Regions from separate parts of the Sphingobium sp. FG11 genome, predicted to be linked through region 3. Evidence: riboswitches for the same ligand, from Rfam matches in the RefSeq annotation. Region 3 holds a riboswitch; each other region holds the start of a gene.
What was found. Region 3 has a riboswitch for cobalamin ahead of ACODSN_RS01145 (DUF1636 domain-containing protein). Riboswitches for the same ligand answer to the same signal wherever they lie in the genome.

Region 1 (7,252 bases), on a different contig from region 3:
AATACCGGCAATTCGACGCGGCCCTTGGCTTCATACCAATAGGCGTCCGGCGCGGTGAGCCATTCGACCGCCGCGATGGGCGCGCCAGGCACCATCCGCCCGGCTGCACGGATCAGGCGGCGTGGGGCCAGGGTGATCGGTTGCAGCGAGCGGGCGTCGAGGATCAGATCCGCGTGATCCGGCTGCGATAGCGTGAGCAGCGGCGTGCCGTCGATCCAGCGCATCTGCATGCGCCGGGCCTCTTTGGCCTGCGGCATGCTCCCCAGCCGTCGCCAGTCTATGGCGGGCGGCGTGCCGGGCGCGGCATAGGCGGCGTGGGCCGCCTCGCCCAGGCCCTTGCTGGCGAACCAGCGGTTGGGATCGACCGACAGCCAGCCGCTGATGATCCACGCCACCAGCATCGTGCCGCCGAACAGCCCCATGATATGATGCCACCATTGCCAGCCGCGATAGGGCGACACGCGCCCGCCCTTGTAGCGGCGGCGCAGTCGTGCACGCAGCACGCCGATCCACATGCCGCTGACCGCGCCGACGATGCCCGCGCCGGACGTCCACAGGATTACCTGTCGCCAGAGCGGCTGATCCTGACGCAGGATCGTCGGATAGATCCAGTGGGGAACCGAGCCAAGCCAGTTCCAGAAGCGCTCGCTCGCATGGGTGTCGAGCACGACCGTTCCGGTGATCGAACTTACATAGAGGATCAGCCCGTCGGGTCGATCAAGGGAGACCTTCCATAACGGGCGATAGCGGTCGAACCCGCCCGCGACCGTCCACTGGTCGCGCTCAACCCGTTCGGTGGCGGCAACCGGCGCTCTGCCGAATGCGGCGGCGATACGCGCTGCCTGCCGGCCATCGACCGGAGCGACGGCGCGCCCGGTCGATGCCGAAATGGCCGCATCATCGAGCCAGATCGGCCCCTCCGGTCCCTGTTGCAGCCAGACGTCCGGGCGAGCCGCGCCCTGCATCTTGGTCCAGTCGATGCGCGCCAATCCCGCCAGCCGCTCCTTCTGGGTCAGCGATGGGAATGGCACATACATCATGACGATGCCCGACAGGAACCACATCGCCAGCAACAAGCCGGTGACGATACCGACCCAGCGATGGGTCAGGTACAGCCACCGCTTGCCGCGATGCCGCCATCGGGCGCGCGCATCAGAAATGCGCGGTCACCGATATGTCGATGGAGCGGGGACGCCCCAAAATCCACTGATCGTCATTATAGGTGGTGGTCGCATAATGTTTGTCGAACAAATTATAGGCCCGCAGGTTTGCGCCCAGATTGGGCGTCAACTCATAGGTCAGCCCCGCATCGACGACCGCATAGCCCGGCACGCGATGCGCGTTGCGGTTGTCGGAGAAGGTCCGGCCGACATAGCGCAGGCTGGTATTGGCGCGAAAGCGATCGACCGGCGTCCAGTAGAGCGCCAGATTGGCTGAGACTTCGGGCACATTGGGCGGGGTGTTGCCGGTGAAAACATCGCCTGCACTGACGAAATTATCATATCTGGCGTTCAACACCGTGCCGTTGGCGTCGATGCCGAAACGGTCGGTCAGTTGCAGTGTCAGCGACGCCTCGACCCCCTTGGCGGAACGCTGGCCGATTTGCAGAATGTCGGTGGTCGGCGTCTGCTGAAAGGCGAGCCGCTTTTTCACGATGCGATAGGCCGCCAGCGTCGCGCTGCCCCGTCCGCCCAGGAATATGGCCTTGACCCCGCCTTCGACCTGATCGCCGGTGGCGTTGGTAAAGACGAACTGCGCCTTGTTCGTCGTAAAGGTCGTCAGCGTGCCCAGCGGATCGACGCCGGTCGCATATTGGCCGTACAGCGAGATATTCGATGTTGGCTGATACACGCCGCCGATCCGCCAGGTCGTGTTGCGGAATGTCCGGCTCGTCGCCCCATTGGGGAAAGCGTTGACTTCGCCTGTGCTGCCGTCCGGATTATAGACGATGTTGCGGCGCTGCACCTTGTCGCGCTCGTGACGGATGCCGGCGACCAGCGAAAGCTGGTCGGTCAGCGCCAGCCGGTCCTCGGCAAAGACGCTATATTCGTTGGTCCGCGTGCGATAGCGGGGCGCGATCCCCTGCGTGTCATAGAACAGGCCCGGTGCGAAGCTGAAGGGATCGACCGAATCCTCCTGCGGGTCAGACCCGAAATCATTGGAGTAGGTCAGCTTGATGAGGTTGGCGTCGAAGCCCACGACCAGATCATTTTTGAGGCCCGCAATCGGTTTGCTGATGCGGACGCTCGCCTGATCGCCATATTGGGTCTGGTCATGGACGATGCCGAGATTGTCCATCCGGTCGACCTGCCCGGTCTTACCATTATAGAAATAGCTCTCCAGATTCTTGAACAGCCGCTTGGATGTAAGGCGGTAAGCGGCGTTGGACAGGGTGATGCCGTCGGCCACCGTCCATTCCGCCGTCAATGTGGTGCGGTTGTCGCGATAATGGAGGCTGGCGTCGGCAACGTTATAATTGCGTCGCCGGTTGCCCTTGACCAGTTCGCCGTCGGTCAGCGGCGTGCCGAAATATTCCATCGGCCGCTGATTGCCATAATCGTTGCGCAGGGTGAGCGAGAAGCGCTCATTCGGGCGAAAGCGCAGCGCGCCCGACAAGGCGAGGCTTTTGGAATCGCCGCGATCAACATAGCCGTCCGACCGGCGGTAGCTGGCGTCGACCCGATAGGAAAATTGCTCGCTCAGCGGCCCGCCGACGCCGGCTGCCGCGCGCCAGCTATTCTGCGATCCATAGCCGGCTTCGGCGTCGATCACCATCCGGTCCACGTCAGGTGCGCGCGTGGTGACGTTGACCGCGCCGCCCAGCGCGCCCTGACCGTAGAGGACCGAGGCAGGGCCGCTCAACAGTTCGATACGCTCGACATTCCAGGGGTCGGTCGGGAAGGTGATGGTGCCCGCGACGGGGAACAGGCGCACGCCGTCCACCAGTTGCAGCACCGAACCCTGCCCCGAAAAGCCGCGCATCGTCAGCGCTGTGCCGCCATTGCCCGGATTGGCCGAAGAGGTGACGCCCGGCGCGCGCGTAACGGCGGCGAGAATGTCGAGATCGCCGCGCGCGCGTATCGTATCGCCGTCGATCCGCGCGACGCTGGCGGGCATTTCGAGCGGGGTTAGCCCCAGCCGCGATCCGGTCTCGCTGGCCTGCGTCAAAGCGCCGGGCCGGACGCCGGACACGATGATATCCGTTGAATCACTGGCGGCGCTATCCGCGAGCGCCTGTTGTGTCGTCGTTGCGGCCAGCCCCGTCGCCAGCCAGAATCCTATCGTTTTCCATTCCATTGCATGTCTTCCCGGCGTCAAGCGACACTAGGGTGGAGACGTGCCGCCAACGACGGTCGGCGCGCGCGGACAGCCGGACGCCCGAGGCGACCGCCACGCGAACCGATGCGGCCCCCACCGCCCGTTCGTCGCTCAAACGGAAAGATACCGTGCCGTGACCATCCCCTGGACCGGGCAAGAGCGACCAGACGCTGGCAGGTCTCCTGGCTCGCGGGTCATCGCGCGATGCACGGCCTTCCCAGGCCTCGCATGACTTAGCGTCCGGCCCAGTGGCTGCTTCCTCCGGCTTGGAGAAAGCGATGTGCGTCGCACTCACCGCTTACAGTTGCAGGGACAGCCGCGGAATGGGATGGGCCAGCCATCCGCACCGCGTTCCCTTTTAAGCCCTTTTCAAGGCACCGGCGCGATCATGCGCGGGACGAAAAATTGTCCCGAACGCGTCGCCCCTAGCTGGCAAATTTCCGTTCCGCAAGCTTAACGGCAGGCACAGGAGACGGGTGGGCGACGTTCCGTGCCACGGCCGGTGGACGCGCCAGCCCGAGATTTGACGAAATTCCCTATCTTGGGCAGGGAAGTAATCCGGGCGCAGGCCCGTTCTCCCATGACCGATATCTAGCGGACCAGCCTTTAGCATATGCCGACACAGTTGCTCCCTCTCGTCACCGCGGAACTTGCCGCTGCTGCTGATCCGCGCGCGGCCGCGATGGCGGGGGCGCTGGCGGCGCAATATCCCGATGCGGCGCGAGCGGTGCTCTTTTATGGCTCCTGCCTTCGGGAAGCCAATCTCGACGGGCTGATGCTGGACTTCTATTTGATCGTGTCGGATTACCGCGCGGCTTACGGGAAAAGCTGGCTCGCGGCGGCCAACCGGCGGATTCCGCCCAACGTCTTTCCATTCGAGCATCGCGGGCTGATCGCCAAATATGCCGTCCTGTCCGAAGCGGATTTCGCGCGGCTGTGCGGGCCGGATGCCGATAATGTCTCGGTATGGGCGCGCTTTGCCCAGCCATCGCGGTTGCTTTGGGCAGCGGATGAGGGCGCGCGGCAAGGCGCAATCGCGGCGGTGGCCACGGCCGCGCCGACCCTGTTGTCGCTCGCCCGGCCGATGGCGGGTGGGGCTGACGATAGCCTGGCGCTTTGGCGCACCGGCTTTGCGCTGACCTATAATGCCGAATTGCGGGCGGAAAAGACGGGGCGGTCGGTGTCGATCGTGGACGCCGACCCCGATCGCTATCGTCGTTTTGGCGACGCGGCCCTTGCCGACGGCCTGCCCGCCTCGTTGCCGACCGACCAGGCAGCGCGGCGTTGGCGCGCGTTGCAGCGGCGGGGCAAATATCTGTCGGTCGTCCGGCTCGCCAAGGCCAGCTTCACCTATGCCGGGGGGATCGATTACCTCGCCTGGAAGATCAACCGCCATGCCGGCACCGCGATCAGCATCCGGCCGTGGCAGCGGCGCTGGCCGCTATTGGGCGCGATCACTCTGCTGCCGCGGCTGTTCCGGGCAGGGGCGATTCGATAAGCGCGGCTGACAGCGCCATCGAGAGCGCCGCAAGCGTATAGGGTTTGCGCAGCACCTCATGCCCGCCGAAATCCGCGCTGTCGGCGATGTCGCCGGCATAGCCGGTCACGAACAACACCGGAATATGGCGATAGAGGGCGGGTAGCTGACGCACCATTTCGGGGCCGGTCATGTCGGGCATCAGCACGTCGCTGAGAATCAGACCGATGTCGCGATGACTGCGCAGCAGCTTTTCGGCCTTGGCCGGATGGTCGCACGCGATCGGTAGATGGCCGAGTTCGGCGAGCGCCGACATGGTCTGGTTCAGCACGCGCGGATCATCCTCCACCACCAATATGCGCGTGGGCGGATGCAGCGTGTCGGCCTGTTCGCTGATCGCCGCCTCCAGCTCGCCTGCCTCGTCCGATATCGTGCGGCGTGGCAGGTAGATCTGGACGCTCGTGCCTTTGCCGACCTGCGAATCGATGCGGATTTCGCCCTGGCTCTGGCGCACGAAGCCGAAAATCTGGCTGAGGCCGAGGCCAGTGCCCTTGCCGACCGGCTTGGTCGTAAAGAAGGGTTCGAATACCCGGCCAAGGACCTCTGGCGTCATGCCGCAACCATCGTCGATCACGCTGACGACGGCATATTCGCCCGCCACGCATTCACCGACCTCGTTTGCGCTCAGCCGGGCCTGCCCGGTTTCGATCGTCAGGCGACCGCGCCCCTCCATCGCATCCCGCGCGTTGACGCACAGGTTGAGGATCGCATTTTCCATCTGATGCTGATCCACGAAGATGCGCCAGTCGCCCGCCTGCCGATCAATGGCGACGGTGATCTGGTCGCCGATCGTCCGGTCGATCAAATCCGCCATCCCGGCGACCAGCCCGTCGGGACTGACGGTGGCGGGCAGCAGCGGTTCCGATCGCGCAAAGGCTAGCAGCCGACGGGTCAGCGCGGCCGCGCGATTGGCGCCGTCCGCCGCATTGTCGAGATGCCGCCCGGCATCTTCGGCATTCTGGTGCAGTTTGCGCTTGGCGAGTTCCAGTCCACCCACGACCACGGCGAGCATATTATTGAAATCATGCGCGATCCCGCCGGTCAGCTGGCCGACTGCCTCCATCTTGTGCATCTGGCGCAGATTATCTTCGGCCGCGGCGCGTTCGCTGGTTTCTTCCTTCAGCCGTTCATAGGCGTCGGAGAGTTCCGCCGTGCGCGCCCGGACAGCCTCCTCCAGCCGGTCCGCCCGTTCGGTCTCGGCGTCGGCGATGCGCCGCGCGGTGCGGCGCTCGCCATAGGCATTGTTGGCTACCCACAGCGCGAACAGGACGCACAGCAACAGCGCCAGCCCCAGCAATCGCGATGTCCGGCCGACCCACTCACTGCGGTCGCCCGCCAATGTCACCGCCAGGCTGCGTTCGGACAGCCGCGCATTTTCAGCGTCGATCACCTGATTGAGCAGGGTCATCATCCGCTGCACATTTTTCGATTTGCCGGCGCTATGAAATTCCGCGAGCGCCCCCATTTTCTGATCGTAGGTCGTGCGCAGGCCGATTTCGCTCAACGTTCTGCTGCGCTGATCGAAAATTGCCTGAAGCTGGCGCACATTGTCGCCCTGCCATCCCGAGTCCCGCGTCGCATAGGACAGGGTCCGGATCTGGCCGGCGGCGCTGCGCAACTGGTCCTGAAACAGCCGCCCGGTATTGGGGTCCATGCTGATGACATAGCGGGCGAGGCTGACTTCCGCCTGCGCCATGGTTGCGTCGAACCGGCGGGTCAGCGCGATCACCTCATAGCTGCGGCGTTGCTCCGCCAGCGCCTGATCCTGATCGCGCGACGCGTTGCTGGCGGTGTAGAGCAGGGCGGCGAGCGCGCCGACCAGCAGGCCGACGAGAATGACGGGCAGCACCCGGCGCGCGGCATCGCGCCAACCTTCCGCCCGCCCGTACCTGTCGCGATCCATCATCATGCGACCGTTACACTAGCCCAACAGTGCGCCGGGAGAAACCACACAGATTGTCCCGGTTCCAGCGCCAGAATTCAGTCCGGCGCGGGGATGGCTCGACCGATCGCCTCAGGCGATCGCGCCCGTGGCCTTTCCGGCGACCTCGAACATGCCGATAATCTGCGTGACCTGATCGTCGGAATGTTCGGCGCACAGCGAACAGCGCAGCAGGAACGTGCCCGCAGGCGTCGCGGGCGGGCGGGCCATGTTGACGTAGAGGCCCAGTTCCAGCAGCGCCTGCCAGATCGCCACCGCCTGCGCCTGATCGGACAGGATCACCGCGATGATCGCCGACTGCGGCGTTTTGGTGCCGAGCGTGAAGCCGAGATCGGTCAGGCCCTTGTGCAACCGCTGGCTGTTCTTCCACAGATGCGCGCGCTTTTCGCCCGCATGCATCAGCTTGCGGATGCTGGTGGCCGCCGTCGCGACGACGCTGGGGGGCAGGGACGCGG
Region 2 (7,252 bases), on a different contig from region 3:
AGCCCGACACATGCAGCCGACCGTCGATGTGCGGGGCGAGACGCTGCGCAAGGGCGCGCGTCTCCACCGTCGATTGCGGACAGGCGGGCGCGCCGGGGCAGGCATCGACATGGAGCAGCGGATCGGCGGGATCGGCGATCAGGCCCGGCAGGGGCGCGTCAGCCGCCCCTTCGAGCAACAGCACGCGCCAGGGGGTAATCCGGGCGGCTTCGCCCTGCATCGCCTGCATCAGACGCTGCGCCTCGACCCGCCCGAACGGCAGGCCATAGGCCATGCCCAGATCGTTTGGCCCCGGCGTGATCGGCGCGGCGGCGGGTGCCGGAAGAGAGTCGCCCGCCGCCCATGAAGGCAGCGGCGCGCGATGCCGCGCCATGCGTCCGGCCTCGATCCCGCCGCTCCACGCGAACCAGTGGGCGAGCGCGATCAGGCCATCGACCTCCTGGCCGAACGCGACCGGCACGCCGGCGGCCCGGCTATCGGCGCGCAGGATCAGCCCGCCATCCGCGCCGCGTTCGATGCGGAAATCGCCCGGCTCGCCCGACAGCAGGCAGGCGTGACCGGCGTCGATGACGAACCCTGTCTTGCCCGGCAGGTTGGGCAGGTCGTCCAGCCGCGCCAGCAGGTCCGTGGCGATACGGTGATTGTCGTCCCCGGTCCGCCAGTCGGGCGCGACGAGGATATTGCGCCGCTGCTCTCGCGCCGGATCGGCGTCCACCAGATCGAGCGCGATCAGCCGGTCGAGCAGCGGCCGCCAGCCTTCCTCGCGCAGCCCGCGCAGCTGGAGATTGGCGCGGCGCGTCATGTCGATCAGGCCGTTGCCGTGGGTCATGGCGGCGTCGCACAGACCAAGCAGTTGCGCGCGGGTCAATCGCCCGAGGCGCGGCTTAACCCGCACCAGCAGCCCGTCGCCCGCCTGCATCGGTCGCCAGGCGTCGGGGCACCAGCCCTTGACCGCAAAGCCGCTCATGCTCCGCCCTCGACTGGCAAGCTGGCGAGGATGGAATTGCGCCGCGTCTGCCACAATCCTGCGGCATGGAGCGCGGCGAAGCGCTGTTCCATCGCCGCCAGCGCTTGCGGATTGGCCTGCGCCATGAAGGCGCGGACATCGTCCCGCCCGAGCGTCGCGTCATGATAAAGGTCGAACAGATGCGGCGGCACGCTGCCCGAAAGATGGGCGAACGCACCCATATGATCGAGCGTCGCCGCCAGTTCCGCCGCGCCCCGAAAACCGTGGCGCATCATCCCCGCGACCCAGCCGGGATGCGCGGCGCGGGCGCGCACGACGCGGGCGATCTCCTCGGTCAGCGTGCGCGCCACGGGCTGCGCCGGATCGCGATTGTCCAGATGATAGAGTGACGCCGTGCCGCCCGACAGCGCTTTGGCGGCGGCGAAACCACCCTCGTGCGCGGCATAGTCGGCGGCCAGCAGTAGATCGGTTTCGGGCAGATCCTGAAGATGGACGAAGGCGTCCGCCCCCGCCACGCGCAGGCGCAGGCCATCGGGATCGGCCCGCGGGTCAGTCGCGTCCCCGCTCGCGTCGAGGATATGGGCGGACGCCGCCAGCCATGCCTCGCCCGCCGTGCGCCGGCTCTCGTCGCTATAGACTTCGGCGGCGTCGCCAAGGCCCAAGCCATAGCTGCCCGCTGCCGGGCCATAAACGCGCGGGCTGGGGGCCTGCCCGGCGAAGGGGTTCCAGTCGGCCGGCTCGTCCCGCCCGCATAGCGCGCGCACCGCCTGCCCGAACAGTTGCGGCAGCATCGGGAAGGCGTCGCGGAACAGGCCCGACACCCGCAGCGTCACGTCGATGCGCGGGCGGTCGAGCAACGCCAGCGGCACGATCTCGATGCCCGACACCCGCTCGGACGTCAGGTCCCATAGCGGCTTGGCGCCGAGCAGGTGCAGCGCCATGGCGAACTCCTCGCCCGCCGTGCGCATCGTCGCCGATCCCCACAGATCGACCACCAGCCCGCGCGGGTAATCGCCCTGATCCTGCAAATGCCGCCGGATCAGCTCTTCGGCGAGTCGAACCCCCTGCGCATGGGCAGCGCGCGAGGGCACGGCGCGCGGATCGATGGCATACAGGTTGCGCCCGGTCGGCAGCACGTCGCCGCGCCCGCGCCACGGCGAGCCGGACGGGCCGGCGGGCACGCGCCGGCCATCGAGCGCCGCCAGCAGCCCGGCCCGCTCCGCCGCGCCCTGATCGCCCCGCCCGAATATATGCAGCCCGTCGCCGAACTGGCTTTCCTTGACGTCGCAGACGAAGCGGTCGATCCGGGTGATCGCCTCAACCGGGGTGGCGGCGGCGTCGAGGCCGAGTTCCGCCTCCAGCCCCAGCACGCGCGCTTCGGCCTGAATGGCGTCCTGCAAGCGGGCGCGTCGACCCCGGTCCAGCCCTTCGGCGTTGGAAAATTCATCGAGCAGCGCCTCGATCCGCGCCAGCCCCGCGCCGCTCGCGCTCTGCACCAGCGGCGGCGGCACATGGCCGATCGTCACCGCGCCGATGCGCCGCTTGGCCTGCGCCGCCTCGCCCGGATCGTTGACGATGAAAGGATAGACGAGCGGCGTCGCGCCGATCAGCGCCTCGGGCCAGCAATCGCCCGACAGCGCCACCGACTTGCCCGGCAGCCATTCCAGCGTCCCGTGCGCGCCGATATGCACGAGCGCGTCGACGCCCTGATCGCGCAGCCACAGATAGAAGGCGACATAGGCATGGCGCGGGCAGCGGGACAGGTCGTGATACTCATCGTCGCGGCTGGCGCGCTCGCCGCGTTCGGGCTGGAGGGCGATGAGCATTTCGCCCGCGCGCAGGGCCGTGAAACGGAACGCGCCATCGACGACCGCGCTGTCCGCCTCCGGCTCGCCCCAGTTCGCGGCCAGATCGATGCGCAGCGCGTCGGGCAACTCCGCCAGCGCCGCGCGATACTCTGCCAGCGGCCAGTGCAGATGGTCCTGCCCCAGACGAGCGGCGAGGTCCGCCACGGCCCGTGCGTCATAGCCCGCCGCCGCCAGATCGGCGAGTATCGCCTCGACCGAAGCCAGCACATCCAGCCCGACAGCATGCGCCATCTGATAGGATTTGCCGGGATAGGTGGACAGGATCAGCGCCATCCGCCGGTCGGCGGCAGGCTTGCGAGCGAGCGCGATCCAGCCCGCGACCTTTGCCGCGATCGCCTCGATCCGGTTAGCGTCGGCGCGGTGGATAGTGCGGGCGAAACCGAGGTCGGGATCGCGCTCGCCCGCTTCCTTGAAGCTTGCGACACCGGCAAAGATGCGTCCGTCAATCTCCGGCAAAACGACATGCATGGCAAGGTCGGCCGGTGACAAGCCGCGCGATGTGTCCGCCCAGCCCGCCCGGCTCGCGGTGGCGAGCGCGAGCTGGAACACCGGCACGCCCGCGCCGTCGAGCGGGGTGTCGCCGCTCTCGCCGCGCGCGGAAAAGGCGGTGGCGTTGACGATCGCGGCTGGCGCGAGGCCACGCACCCATCGGTCGATCCGGTCGCGGGCTTCGGGACTTTTGAGCGACGGCGCGAAGATCGACAGCGCCGCGAAGCCGCGCCTTTCGAACGCGGCAGTCAGTGACGCGAAGGGATCGAGATCATACGCGGTCAGATAGGAGCGGTAGAAGATGATGAGCACCAGCGGCCGCTCGGGATCGCGCGGGAAGGCTTCGGGATCGACAACGCCCAGCGCGGGATGCCAGCCGCCGACCAGCGGCAGCGGCGCGCTATGCTGCGCCGACTCGTCGATCAACCCGGCCGCCTGTGCAAGCATGGCCAGCGCGGCCTGCGCCGATTCCGCCCCGCCCGCGTCACACAGCCGCGCCAGGTCGCGCAAAACGGGCACGGGCACGGTCGACGCGGCATCGAGCCGCCCGTCTTCAAAGCCGTCGGCGGGCAGCACCGCCAGCGCGACGCCGCGCGAACGTGCCAGCGCCTCGACCTGTTGCAGCCCATAGCTCCAATAGGGGGTGCCACCGATCAGCCGGATCAGGATCGCCTTCGCGCCCGCCAGCGTCCGCTCGACATAGGTGTCGACCGACAACGGGTGCATCAGCGTCGCCAGACTGGCGAGCCGGAGCGTCGGAAAGCCAGCATTGAAGCCGCGCGCCTGATGCCATGCCGCCGCGAACGCGCCAAGGTCGCTGTCCGAAAAGGACAGGACCACGAGATCCGCGGGCGACTGCCCGAGATCCTGCGGGACGGCATTTTCCTCCATCCCGTGCGTTTCGCGGAAGATGACGTGCATCGCGCGCTTTTATCCCAGCAGTGTCGCGCGGATCGCGTCGGCGTCGATATGGTCATGCTCGGCGATGACGACCATCGTCGTCCGCCGTGCTTCGTCCGGCCGCCATGGCCGGTCATATTGGTGCCGCACCCGCGCGCCGACCGCCTGCACCAGCAGCCGCATCGGCTTGCCCGCGACGGCGGCATATCCCTTCACCCGCAGGATATTCTGGTCGCGCGCGAGCGCCTCGATCCGGGTGGCGAGCAAAGCGGGATCGGCGATTTCGCCCCATTCGACCACGATGCTGTCGAAATCCTCATGCTCGTGATCGTCCTCGCCATCATGATGCGACGGGCGCGCGGCGATATCATCCTCGGCGGCAGCGGAAAGACCCAGGATCAGGTGCGGATCGACCACGCCTTCGGTCAGTTCGATCACCGGCACGGGCCGGGGCGATTCCGCCGCGATGACGGCGCGGGCGGCGGCGACGCCCTCCGCCCCGGCGAGATCGACCTTGGTCAGCAGCACCATGTCGGCGCAGGCAAGCTGGTCCTCGAACACTTCGGACAGCGGCGTTTCATGGTCGATGCCGGGATCGGCGGCGCGCTGCGCGTCGAGCGCGGCGACATCGGGCGCGAACCGGCCCGCCGCGACCGCTTCGGCATCGGCCAGCGCCAGCACGCCGTCCACGGTGATGCGGCTGCGGATCGCGGGCCAGTCGAACGCCTTGAGCAACGGCTTGGGCAAGGCCAGTCCGGATGTTTCGATGAGGATATGGTCGGGGCGCGGATCGAGCGCGAGCAGCGTTTCGACGGTGGGGATGAAATCATCGGCCACGGTGCAGCAGATGCAGCCATTGGCCAGTTCAACGATATTTTCCGCCGGGCAATCGGGAATGGCGCACGACGCCAATATGTCGCCATCGACGCCGAGCGAACCGAACTCGTTGACGACCACCGCCAGCCGCCGCCCGCCCGCATTGCGGATCAGGTGGCTGATGAGCGTGGTCTTGCCGGCGCCCAGAAAGCCGGTGACGATGGTGACCGGCACCTTGGACAGGTCGGACATGGATAACTCTCCGCGCGCCGGAGCGAGACAGAGCGGGGCTTGCCGGACAGGTCCGGTCGGCGCGCAACGACGGGCGGGCGCGACACATCGCCCATAGCCACGCGACCGTGCAGCCCCAGCCGCACAGTTCGTCGCTCAGACGGAGAGTTACCGTGCCATGACCATCCCCTGGACCAAGGCAAGAGCGACCGGAGCGCCGGCAGGTCTCCTGGCTCGCGGGTCACAGCTTGATGCACGCCTTCCCGAACGTGGCGCCGATGCGCCGTCCAGTGACCGCTCCCTTGATGGGGAGCCTGTGCATCGCGCTATCCGCTTACAGTTGCAGGGACAGCCGCGGATTTGGGCGCTTTGGGGCGCCCGCACCGCATTCCCGATTAAGCCCCGAAAGGGGGCACCGGCGCGATCATGCGAGGTCCGGCTTTACCCGGTCCTTGCGCGCTCGCCCTAGATCAAAACCGGCCCCAAGCCAATGCTGTTTTGCCAACCCGCCGGGTCAGCCCGGAGCGCCGATGCCCATGCAGAGATATTTCAGCTCCATATAATCGTCGAGGCCGTGGCGGGAGCCTTCGCGACCAAGGCCCGATTGTTTCACCCCGCCAAAGGGGGCGACCTCGGTGGAGATGAGGCCGGTATTGATGCCGACCATGCCCGCTTCCAGCGCTTCGGCGACACGCCAGACGCGGCCAAGGTCGCTTGCGTAGAAATAGCTGGCGAGGCCGAACTCGCTGTCATTGGCGAGGCGGATCGCCTGCGCCTCGTCAGAAAAGCGGATGACCCCGGCGAGCGGTCCGAACGTCTCTTCGCGCGCCAGCTTCATGTCCGGCGCGACATCGGCGATGACGGTCGGTTCATAATAGAAGCCGCCAAGGCTGCTGCGCCGCCCGCCCGTCAGCAGCGCGCCACCGCCTTTGATCGCGTCGGCGACATGCTCCTCCACCTTTTCGACAGCCTTGCCGTCGATCAGCGGGCCGACCGCTGTGCCTTCATCCAGGCCATAGCCGACCTTGAGCGCCTTCACCTTCCCGACCAGTTTCGCGACGAAGGCGTCATAGACACCGTCCTGCACGTAAAATCGATTGGTGCAGATGCAGGTCTGGCCGTTGTTGCGGAATTTCGACGCCATCGCTCCTTCGACCGCCGCGTCGATATCGGCATCGTCGAATACGAGGAAGGGCGCGTTACCGCCCAGTTCCATGCTGGCTTTCTTCACCGTGTCGGCGCAGGCGCGCAGCAGCGCCCGGCCGGTCTCGGTCGATCCGGTGAAGCTGATCTTGCGCACGAGCGGGTTCGTGGTCAATTCGCCGCCGATTGCGCGCGCGGAGCCGGTGACGATGTTGATGACGCCCGCCGGAATGCCCGCCTGCTGCGCCAGCACGCCCAGCGCCAGCGCGGAAAAGGGGGTCGCGGACGCAGGCTTGATGACGATCGTGCATCCCGCCGCGAGCGCCGGGGCCAGTTTGCGCGTGACCATCGCGGTCGGAAAATTCCAGGGCGTGATCGCGCCGACGACGCCGACGCCCTGTTTCAGCACGACGATGCGCTTGTCGGCGGCGTGGGAGGGCACGACCTCGCCATAGGCGCGCTTGCCTTCTTCGGCGAACCATTCGACAAAGCCCGCGGCATAGGCGATCTCGCCCTTCGCCTCGGCTAAGGGCTTGCCCTGCTCGCGGGTCAGCAATTCGCCCAGCGCATCCTGATTCGCCATCATCAGATCGAACAGCCGCCGCAGCAGCGTCGCGCGGTCGGCGGCGGTGCGGGCGCGCCAGCCGGGCAGCGCCGCCTGCGCCGCCGCGATGGCCCGCGCCGTTTCCGCCTGCCCCATGGCGGGCACGCAGCCCAGCCTGACGCCCTTGCCCGGATCGGTGACATCGACGGTTTCGCCACTGTCGGCGTCGCACCATTGACCGTCGATATAGCATTGTTCGCGCAGGAAATCGGCGTGGGTCATGATCGGCGATCC
Region 3 (7,252 bases):
GGTGCCCAAGGGGCCGGTCGATCCCGCCGCGATCGAGGCACTGGCGCGGCAGGCCGCCGCTCTCCCGCGCTGAACGACGCGCGGGTTCCGCCCATTGCGCCCGCGCCCGCGCCGTCCTAGATGCTCTGCCATGATCCTGCGCCGGCTGCTCCCCTCCCTCATCCTGCTGCTGTCCGGTTGCGCCGGCGCGCAAACGGCCTATCCCTCGCTCGCCAAACGGCCGATCGAGGATGCCCCGGTGGCGCAGCCTTCACCGCCGCCGCCACCTGCGCCCGCCGACCCTTCGCTCGCGGCGGACATCGCCCGTCTCGCGACGCAGGCCGATGCCGGTCGCAACGCCTTCGACAAAGCCTATCCCGCCGCCGAACGCGCGGTGCGGACGGCCAGCGGCGCACCCGTGTCGAGCGATGCGTGGGTCGCAGCCCAGACGGCAATCAGCGCCCTCGAAGCCGCGCGCAACGACAGCGTATCCGCTCTTGCCAGCCTCGATGTCCTCTATGTCGAGCGTAACAACGCCATTGCGGACGGCAAGGCACAGGGCGGAGCGGACGCCATCGACGCCGCCCGCGCCGGGGCGCTCGCGACGGTGGATGCGCAGAATGACCGGATCGACGCGCTCAAGGGCCGCCTGACTCCTGCCTGAAGATTCCGAAACTTAGCGGCGCGCCCGTAACTGGCGTACCAGTGATTCCGCCGCCAGCACATAGGCGGGGCCGCCGCATACCGTCCACGCCTGCGGAATGCGCAGACGCGGGATATGGCGCAGCAGCGGATGGTGCAGCATTTCCGTGCCCTGATCGGTCACCCGGTCGGTCGCGCTTTCCACGATGAGATAATCGGGCCGCGCGACCATCAATTCCTCCAGGCTCATCTGCGACAGCACCGGCTTGCCGAGCCTACCCGCCAGATTGACGAGGCCCACACGCCTCATCAATTCATCGATCAGTGTCCCCGTCCCGGTCAGGAATCCGCGCCGCTGGTAATAGGCCGCGACCTTGCCTTCCCCCGCCTTTGGCAGCGCCGTCAGCGCCCTGTCCATCCGCGCGACCAGCGCCTCGCCTCGCGCGACATGGCCGACCGCCGCCGCGACCGTGCGGATCTGCGCGACGATATCGGCATAGCTTTCGGCGCTTTCGAGCGGGACGGTGCGATAATTCTGTCCCGCCAGTGCCTCCATCATCAGGCCGCGCCGCGCGGGCGCGCCCACCACCAGATCGGGGCTGATCGCCATCACTTCCTCGGCGGCGCTCGACAAGATGTGGATGCGGCCAACCTTGTCCGCCGCCGCCGACAATTCCCGATTTGTCGCGTTCCGGGTCAGCCCTGCAATCTGCGCAGGGTCGGCAAGCGCAAGCAGATACTGGTCCGCGCACATGTTGAACGACACGATGCGCTGGGGCCGTGCCACGGGCCGGGCCGCCGACGCCATCACCCCCGCTCCGACCGGCAGCATGACAGCGATCAGGGCCAGATAGGCCGTGCGCGGGGATTTGAACCATGGCATAGAGCGCCATCCATAACGCCCCACAAGCGCGAGACAAGCGCAGCCGGGGCGATCGATCCACATGCGAGACGCCGTGCCGACCGCCCAACATCCCGTCCTTCGCCATCGCGCGCTGATCCCCGGTCTGATCCTGCTGATTCTGCTCGCGGCCGTCGCCTCGCTCTCGATCGGCGCGGCCACGATTGCGCCCACGCGCCTGATGGCGGTGCTGGCCGGTCATGGCGATCCGCTCGCGACGGCGATCCTCCTCGACCTGCGCCTGCCGCGTGTGCTGGTGGGCCTGATGGTCGGAGCGATGCTGGGTCTCGCTGGTGCGGCCCTGCAAGGCTATCTGCGCAATCCGCTGGCCGAACCGTCGGTGATCGGCGCGTCCAACGCGGCGGCTCTGGGTGCGGTGGGCGCGATCTATTTCGGCCTTGCCCAATGGAATCCGCTGATGCTACCCGCGCTCGCAATCGGCGCAGGCCTGCTCGCGCTCGTCCTGCTATTCACTCTGTCGGGCCATTCGGAAAGCCCGCTGACGCTGATCCTCGCGGGCATCGCGGTATCGACCATGGCGGGCGCCGGGATCAGCCTTGCGCTCAACCTCTCCTCCAATCCCTTCGCGGCGATGGAAATCACCACCTGGCTGCTCGGCTCGATCGAAAATCGATCGGTCGATCATGTCTGGATCGCCCTGCCCTGTATCGTCATTGGCGCCGCGCTGCTGCTGTTCGACGGGCGCGCACTCGATGCATTGTCGCTAGGCGAGGATGGCGCGCAAGCGCTGGGTGTCGATCTGCGGCGGACGCGGCTGCGCCTGCTGCTCGGCGTCGGCATCGGCGTGGGCGGCGCAGTCGCGGTGTCGGGATCGATCGGGTTCGTCGGGCTGATCGTGCCGCATCTGGTGCGGCCGTGGACGGACCGGAGTCCCTCGGCCGTTCTCCTTCCCTCGATGCTTGCGGGCGCGGTGCTGCTGACACTCGCCGACATAGCGGTGCGGCTCATCTCCACGCAGAATGAGCTAAAGCTCGGCGTGCTGACCGCTTTTCTCGGCGTGCCGGTCTTTCTCGTCCATCTGTTGCGGGAGCGGCGGCTATGGTGAGCGTGACATTCGACCGCCTCTCCGTCCGGCTGGGGCAGCGGGCGGTGGTGGATCAAGTCAGCGCGACCCTCGCGCCCGGATCGCTGGTCGGCATCATCGGCCCGAACGGCGCGGGCAAATCGATGCTGGTGCGGGCCATGCTGGGCCTCGTCCCTCCAAGCGAAGGATCGGCCCTGATCGATGGCCAGCCCGTGACCAGCATCGGCCGCCGCGTCGTCGCACGATCGATCGCCTATCTCCCGCAGGGCCAGACGCTGCACTGGCCGCTCTCGGTCGAGCGGCTCGTCGCACTTGGCCGTCTGCCGCATTTAGGTCCGATGTCGCATATCTCCGACACGGACCGGGAGCAGGTGGCGCAAGCGCTCGACCGTGCCGATGTCGGCCATCTGCGCGACCGGATCGCCACCGAATTGTCCGGTGGCGAGCGGGCGCGGGTCATGCTGGCGCGGGCGCTCGCCGTCGGCGCGCCGGGTCTGGTCGCCGACGAGCCACTCGCCGCGCTCGATCCGGGGCATCAGCTCGACGTCATGGAATTGCTCGCGCGCGAGGCGCGGGCCGGGGGGCTGGTGATCGCCGTGCTGCACGACCTCATGATGGCGGCTCGTTATTGCGACCGCCTGCTGTTGATGCGGGAAGGCCGCCTTATAGCGGATGGCGCGCCCGCAGAAGTACTGACGCCCGAAAATCTGGCGGCGGTTTATGGCATCAGGGCGCATATCGACCTCGCTCATGCCGCGCCGCTGGTCGTGCCGCTCGAAAGGATCGCCCCGCGTCCCGATTGACGCGGCGCGATGCTCGACTTATGGCCCACGGCGCGACAGGTTCCCCTTTACGGGGATGAAAATGGGAACGGGGTGATAATCCCCGGCTGCCCCTGCAACTGTAAGCGGCGAGCCATCGCGCATCATGCCATTGAGGTCGATCGATCTTGAGAAGGCGGCGCGAACCGGCATGGACCCGCGAGCCAGGAGACCTGCCGGTCGCGGTCGTCCTTCGTGCGGACAGGGTGTTCCGGGCGGACGGGGGTGAACCCGAGAGACGACATGGCCGGCCGCGCTTTGCGGGTCTGTCTGGCGCGTCCAAGCGCCGGGCACGTCCCGCATCGACGGCCCCGATGTCGTAGGGTGCCTGTTTGATGATCCTCATTTCCTGTCCATTCATCGTCGCGAAGGCGCGAGGATGCTGAAACCAGTCGAAGACGGCCCCGCCATCGTCGCCTGCAACACCTGCCGCCATTCGGCGGAGGCGAGAGAAGATGATGACGGCTCGCGTGGCGGTGCCCGCCTCGTCGCGGCGCTCCGCGACGCCAAGGCGTCTGACCCGCGCTATGCCGACATCGCCGTGCAGGAAATGCCCTGCCTGTTCGCCTGTAGCGATTTCTGCACGGTGCATCTGCGCGCGCCGGGCAAGGTCGGCTATGTGCTGGGGCGGTTCACGCCCGATGGCGAGGCCGCCCGCGCGATTCTGGATTATGCCGTCCATTATGCGGCGAGCGATCATGGCCGCGTGCCCTTCGCCAACTGGCCATCGGGGGTGAAGGGCCATTTCATCACCCGCACGCCGCCGCCGGGGTTTGTCGCGGAATGATCTTTTCCCATATCGCGGATTTCGAGGCCGCACTCCACGAAAGCATCGCACCAGACGAAGCCGCAATCGATCAGGCGCGCGAGCGGCAGGCGCAACTCACCAAGCCCGCCGGATCGCTCGGCCGACTGGAGGATATCGCGATCTTCTTCGCCGGATGGCAGGGTCGTGCTATCCCCCGCATCGATCGGGCGCGCGCCGTGATCTTCGCGGGCAATCATGGCGTGACCGCGCGGGGCGTCAGTGCCTTTCCCGCCGAAGTGACCGCGCAGATGGTGGGCAATTTCAGGGCGGGCGGCGCCGCCATCAACGCGCTGGCCGGCGCGGCCGGACTCGACCTCAGAATCGTCGCGCTCGATCTCGACCGGCCGACCGCCGACTTCACGATTGCCCCCGCGATGACGGAAGCGGAGTGCCTGACGGCGCTGTCGGCGGGCGCGGACAGTGTAGATAGCTCGCTCGACCTGCTCGTGCTCGGCGAAATGGGTATCGGCAATTCGACGGCGGCAGCAGCGTTATGCGCGCGCAGTCTGGGCGGCGATGGCGCTTTATGGGCCGGGCCGGGCACCGGCGTCGATGATGCCGGCATCGACCGCAAAATCGCCGTGGTCGACAGCGCCCTCGCCTTTCACAGTGACGCCCCGGCCACCGCATTCGAAACGCTCCGCCGGGTCGGCGGGCGCGAGATCGCTGCGATGGCGGGCGCGATTTTGCGCGCGCGCCAGTTGCGCGTGCCGGTGCTGCTCGACGGGTTCATCAGTTGCGCGGCCATCGCGCCGCTCGCAACGGCCGCCCCACAAATCACGGCGCATTGCCTGGCCGGTCATTGTTCGGCGGAGCCGGGCCACGAAGGATTGCTCAAAGCCTTGGGCCTCAATCCCCTGCTGCGGCTCGACATGCGGCTGGGTGAAGGCAGCGGCGCGGCCGTCGCCGCCAACATCGTCCATGCGGCGCTGGCGACGCACGCACAGATGGCGACCTTTGCGGAGGCCGCCGTTTCGGCAGCTTGAATGTCGGCGTTCCTCCTCCATCTCCTGCGGCACGGCGCGCCCGAGATTCCCGGCCGCATGATCGGCCACACCGATGTCGCATCGACTCCGGCGGGGATCGAGGCCTGTCGTGTTCGGGCGGGTCCTCTCGCTATCGACCATATCGTTAGTTCCGATCTCAGTCGTGCCGAACACGCCGCTTCAGCGATCGCGCGAGATCGCGCGCTTGCCGCCACCATCGATCCGCGCTGGCGCGAACTACATTTCGGCGACTGGGAGGGGCAATCCTCGCAGAATCTGGACGAGGCGGCGATCGGCGCATTCTGGGACGATCCCGACGCCAATCCGCCCCCCCAGGGCGAACGCTGGTCGGATTTGGTGAACCGGGTAGCGGCGGCTTTAGGCGACCTCGAACCGCAAAATACGCTCGTCGTCACCCATGGCGGGGCGATGCGCGCCACCCTTGCCATCCTTTGCGGCCTGAGCCAGCGCCAATGCTGGGCGTTCGACCTGCCCTATGCCGCCCTTCTGAGCCTCCGGGTGTGGCCCGGTGCGCCATCGACGGCGCAGATCGTGGCGCTGGTCTCATGAAATCATCCGGCAAGAGCTTTATCCTCGCACTGCAATTCCTGACCCGGCTGCCTGCACCTTCCGTCGCGGCCACGGATGCTGAATTTGCAGCCTCGATGCGCTGGTTCCCCTTCATCGGGCTGATCGTCGGCGCATTGGTGGCGGCAGGCGGCTGGGCTGGCGCCTTTATCGACGAGTGGACCGGCACGCTGGCCGCGCTCGCCCTGTGGGTCAGCGTGACGGGCGCGCTTCACCTCGACGGGCTATCCGATCTCGCCGATGCGCGTGGCGCGGCGCACAAGGATCGCGATCGCCTGCTTGCGGTGATGGCCGACCCGCATGTCGGCAGCTTTGGCGTGGTCGCCATCGCGTTGCAGTTGATCGCCAAGCTGGTTCTGCTCCACACCCTCGTCATCGGCCACGCATGGCTGGCGCTCGCGCTAATCCCATTTGCAGCGCGGATTGCCCCCCTCGTCTGGACGCGCTGGCTGCCACCGCTCCACGCCGGCCTCGCCTCGCGCTTTCGCGACGCCGTACGCCCCGTCGACATCGGCCTGTGGGCAGTGGCGCTGGCCGCCGCCGCATGGCGCAGCCCCTGCCTGCTGGCGACGCCGCTTTTGCTGTTCCTGTGGAGCCACTGGCTACGACGATCAATCGGCGGCATTTCTGGCGATGGCCACGGCGCGGGCATCGAACTGGTCGAGACGGGATTGCTCATCGCGACGGTTGTCGGGATGCGGCTGGCATGACGTCATGGACCTTTCACGGCGGCCGGCTGGATGACGCCAAAGCCCGCTTCTCGGCGACAGCCGAACCGTGGATCGACCTGTCCACTGGCATCAATCCCCACGCTTGGCCCGGTGCGGACGGCCTGCACATCGACTGGCGGCGGCTGCCTGAAGAACATGACCTGCGCGTACTGGAAGTTGCCGCCGCGCAGCATTTCGGCGTCGATCCCGCCCATGTCGCCGCCCTCCCCGGCACCGAGATCGGCCTGCGACTGCTCGGCCGCCTGTTGCCCGGCCCTGCGCGCTACGGCTGGCCAAGCTATCGCACCCATGCGGAGATGTTTTCCGGTGGCGAAGCGGACTTAGGCGGCACGCCCGCCGCTGGCGGCATCCTCTTACTCGCCAACCCGAACAATCCCGACGGCGCAGTGCACGATGAGGCGATAATGCTCGCACATCTCGACCGACTGGAGGCGGCGAACGGGTGGCTGGTGATCGACGAAGCCTTTGCTGACTCCAACCCTGACGTAAGCCTCGCTGCCCATGTGACTAACGATCGCCGACTGTTGCTGTTTCGATCCTTCGGCAAATTTTTCGGACTGGCGGGCCTTCGCCTCGGCTTCATCATCGGCCCGGTGCCGCTGCTTGCGCAGATGCGCGCGATCCTTGGCTCCTGGCCGGTTTCAGCGGCCGCCATCGCCATCGGCTCGGCCGCCTATCGCGATCATTGCTGGATCGACACGATGCGCGCTCGGTTGCGAACCGAAGCGGCGGCGCTCGACGCCCTGCTGGC

Region 1: another riboswitch for cobalamin. It lies ahead of ACODSN_RS11210 (TonB-dependent receptor); the one in region 3 lies ahead of ACODSN_RS01145 (DUF1636 domain-containing protein).
Region 2: another riboswitch for cobalamin. It lies ahead of cobW (cobalamin biosynthesis protein CobW); the one in region 3 lies ahead of ACODSN_RS01145 (DUF1636 domain-containing protein).

What each region holds. Positions count from the first base shown of each region.
Region 1 covers NZ_JBMDKW010000011.1:75,773-83,024, reverse strand. The annotation lists gene ACODSN_RS11215 (PepSY domain-containing protein) at 1-1,109, opposite strand, end outside; gene ACODSN_RS11210 (TonB-dependent receptor) at 1,153-3,297, opposite strand; cobalamin riboswitch at 3,474-3,715, opposite strand; gene ACODSN_RS11205 (hypothetical protein) at 3,932-4,816, shown strand; gene ACODSN_RS11200 (ATP-binding protein) at 4,773-6,764, opposite strand; gene spt (serine palmitoyltransferase) at 6,870-7,252, opposite strand, start outside.
Region 2 covers NZ_JBMDKW010000003.1:45,965-53,216, forward strand. The annotation lists gene ACODSN_RS03250 (cobalamin biosynthesis protein CobG) at 1-967, opposite strand, end outside; gene cobN (cobaltochelatase subunit CobN) at 964-4,245, opposite strand; gene cobW (cobalamin biosynthesis protein CobW) at 4,255-5,292, opposite strand; cobalamin riboswitch at 5,474-5,706, opposite strand; gene ACODSN_RS03265 (NAD-dependent succinate-semialdehyde dehydrogenase) at 5,786-7,240, opposite strand.
Region 3 covers NZ_JBMDKW010000001.1:220,384-227,635, reverse strand. The annotation lists gene eda (bifunctional 4-hydroxy-2-oxoglutarate aldolase/2-dehydro-3-deoxy-phosphogluconate aldolase) at 1-73, shown strand, start outside; gene ACODSN_RS01165 (hypothetical protein) at 131-643, shown strand; gene ACODSN_RS01160 (ABC transporter substrate-binding protein) at 656-1,504, opposite strand; gene ACODSN_RS01155 (FecCD family ABC transporter permease) at 1,566-2,588, shown strand; gene ACODSN_RS01150 (ABC transporter ATP-binding protein) at 2,582-3,370, shown strand; cobalamin riboswitch at 3,391-3,583, shown strand; gene ACODSN_RS01145 (DUF1636 domain-containing protein) at 3,768-4,175, shown strand; gene cobT (nicotinate-nucleotide--dimethylbenzimidazole phosphoribosyltransferase) at 4,172-5,182, shown strand; gene ACODSN_RS01135 (histidine phosphatase family protein) at 5,183-5,752, shown strand; gene ACODSN_RS01130 (adenosylcobinamide-GDP ribazoletransferase) at 5,749-6,480, shown strand; gene ACODSN_RS01125 (aminotransferase class I/II-fold pyridoxal phosphate-dependent enzyme) at 6,477-7,252, shown strand, end outside.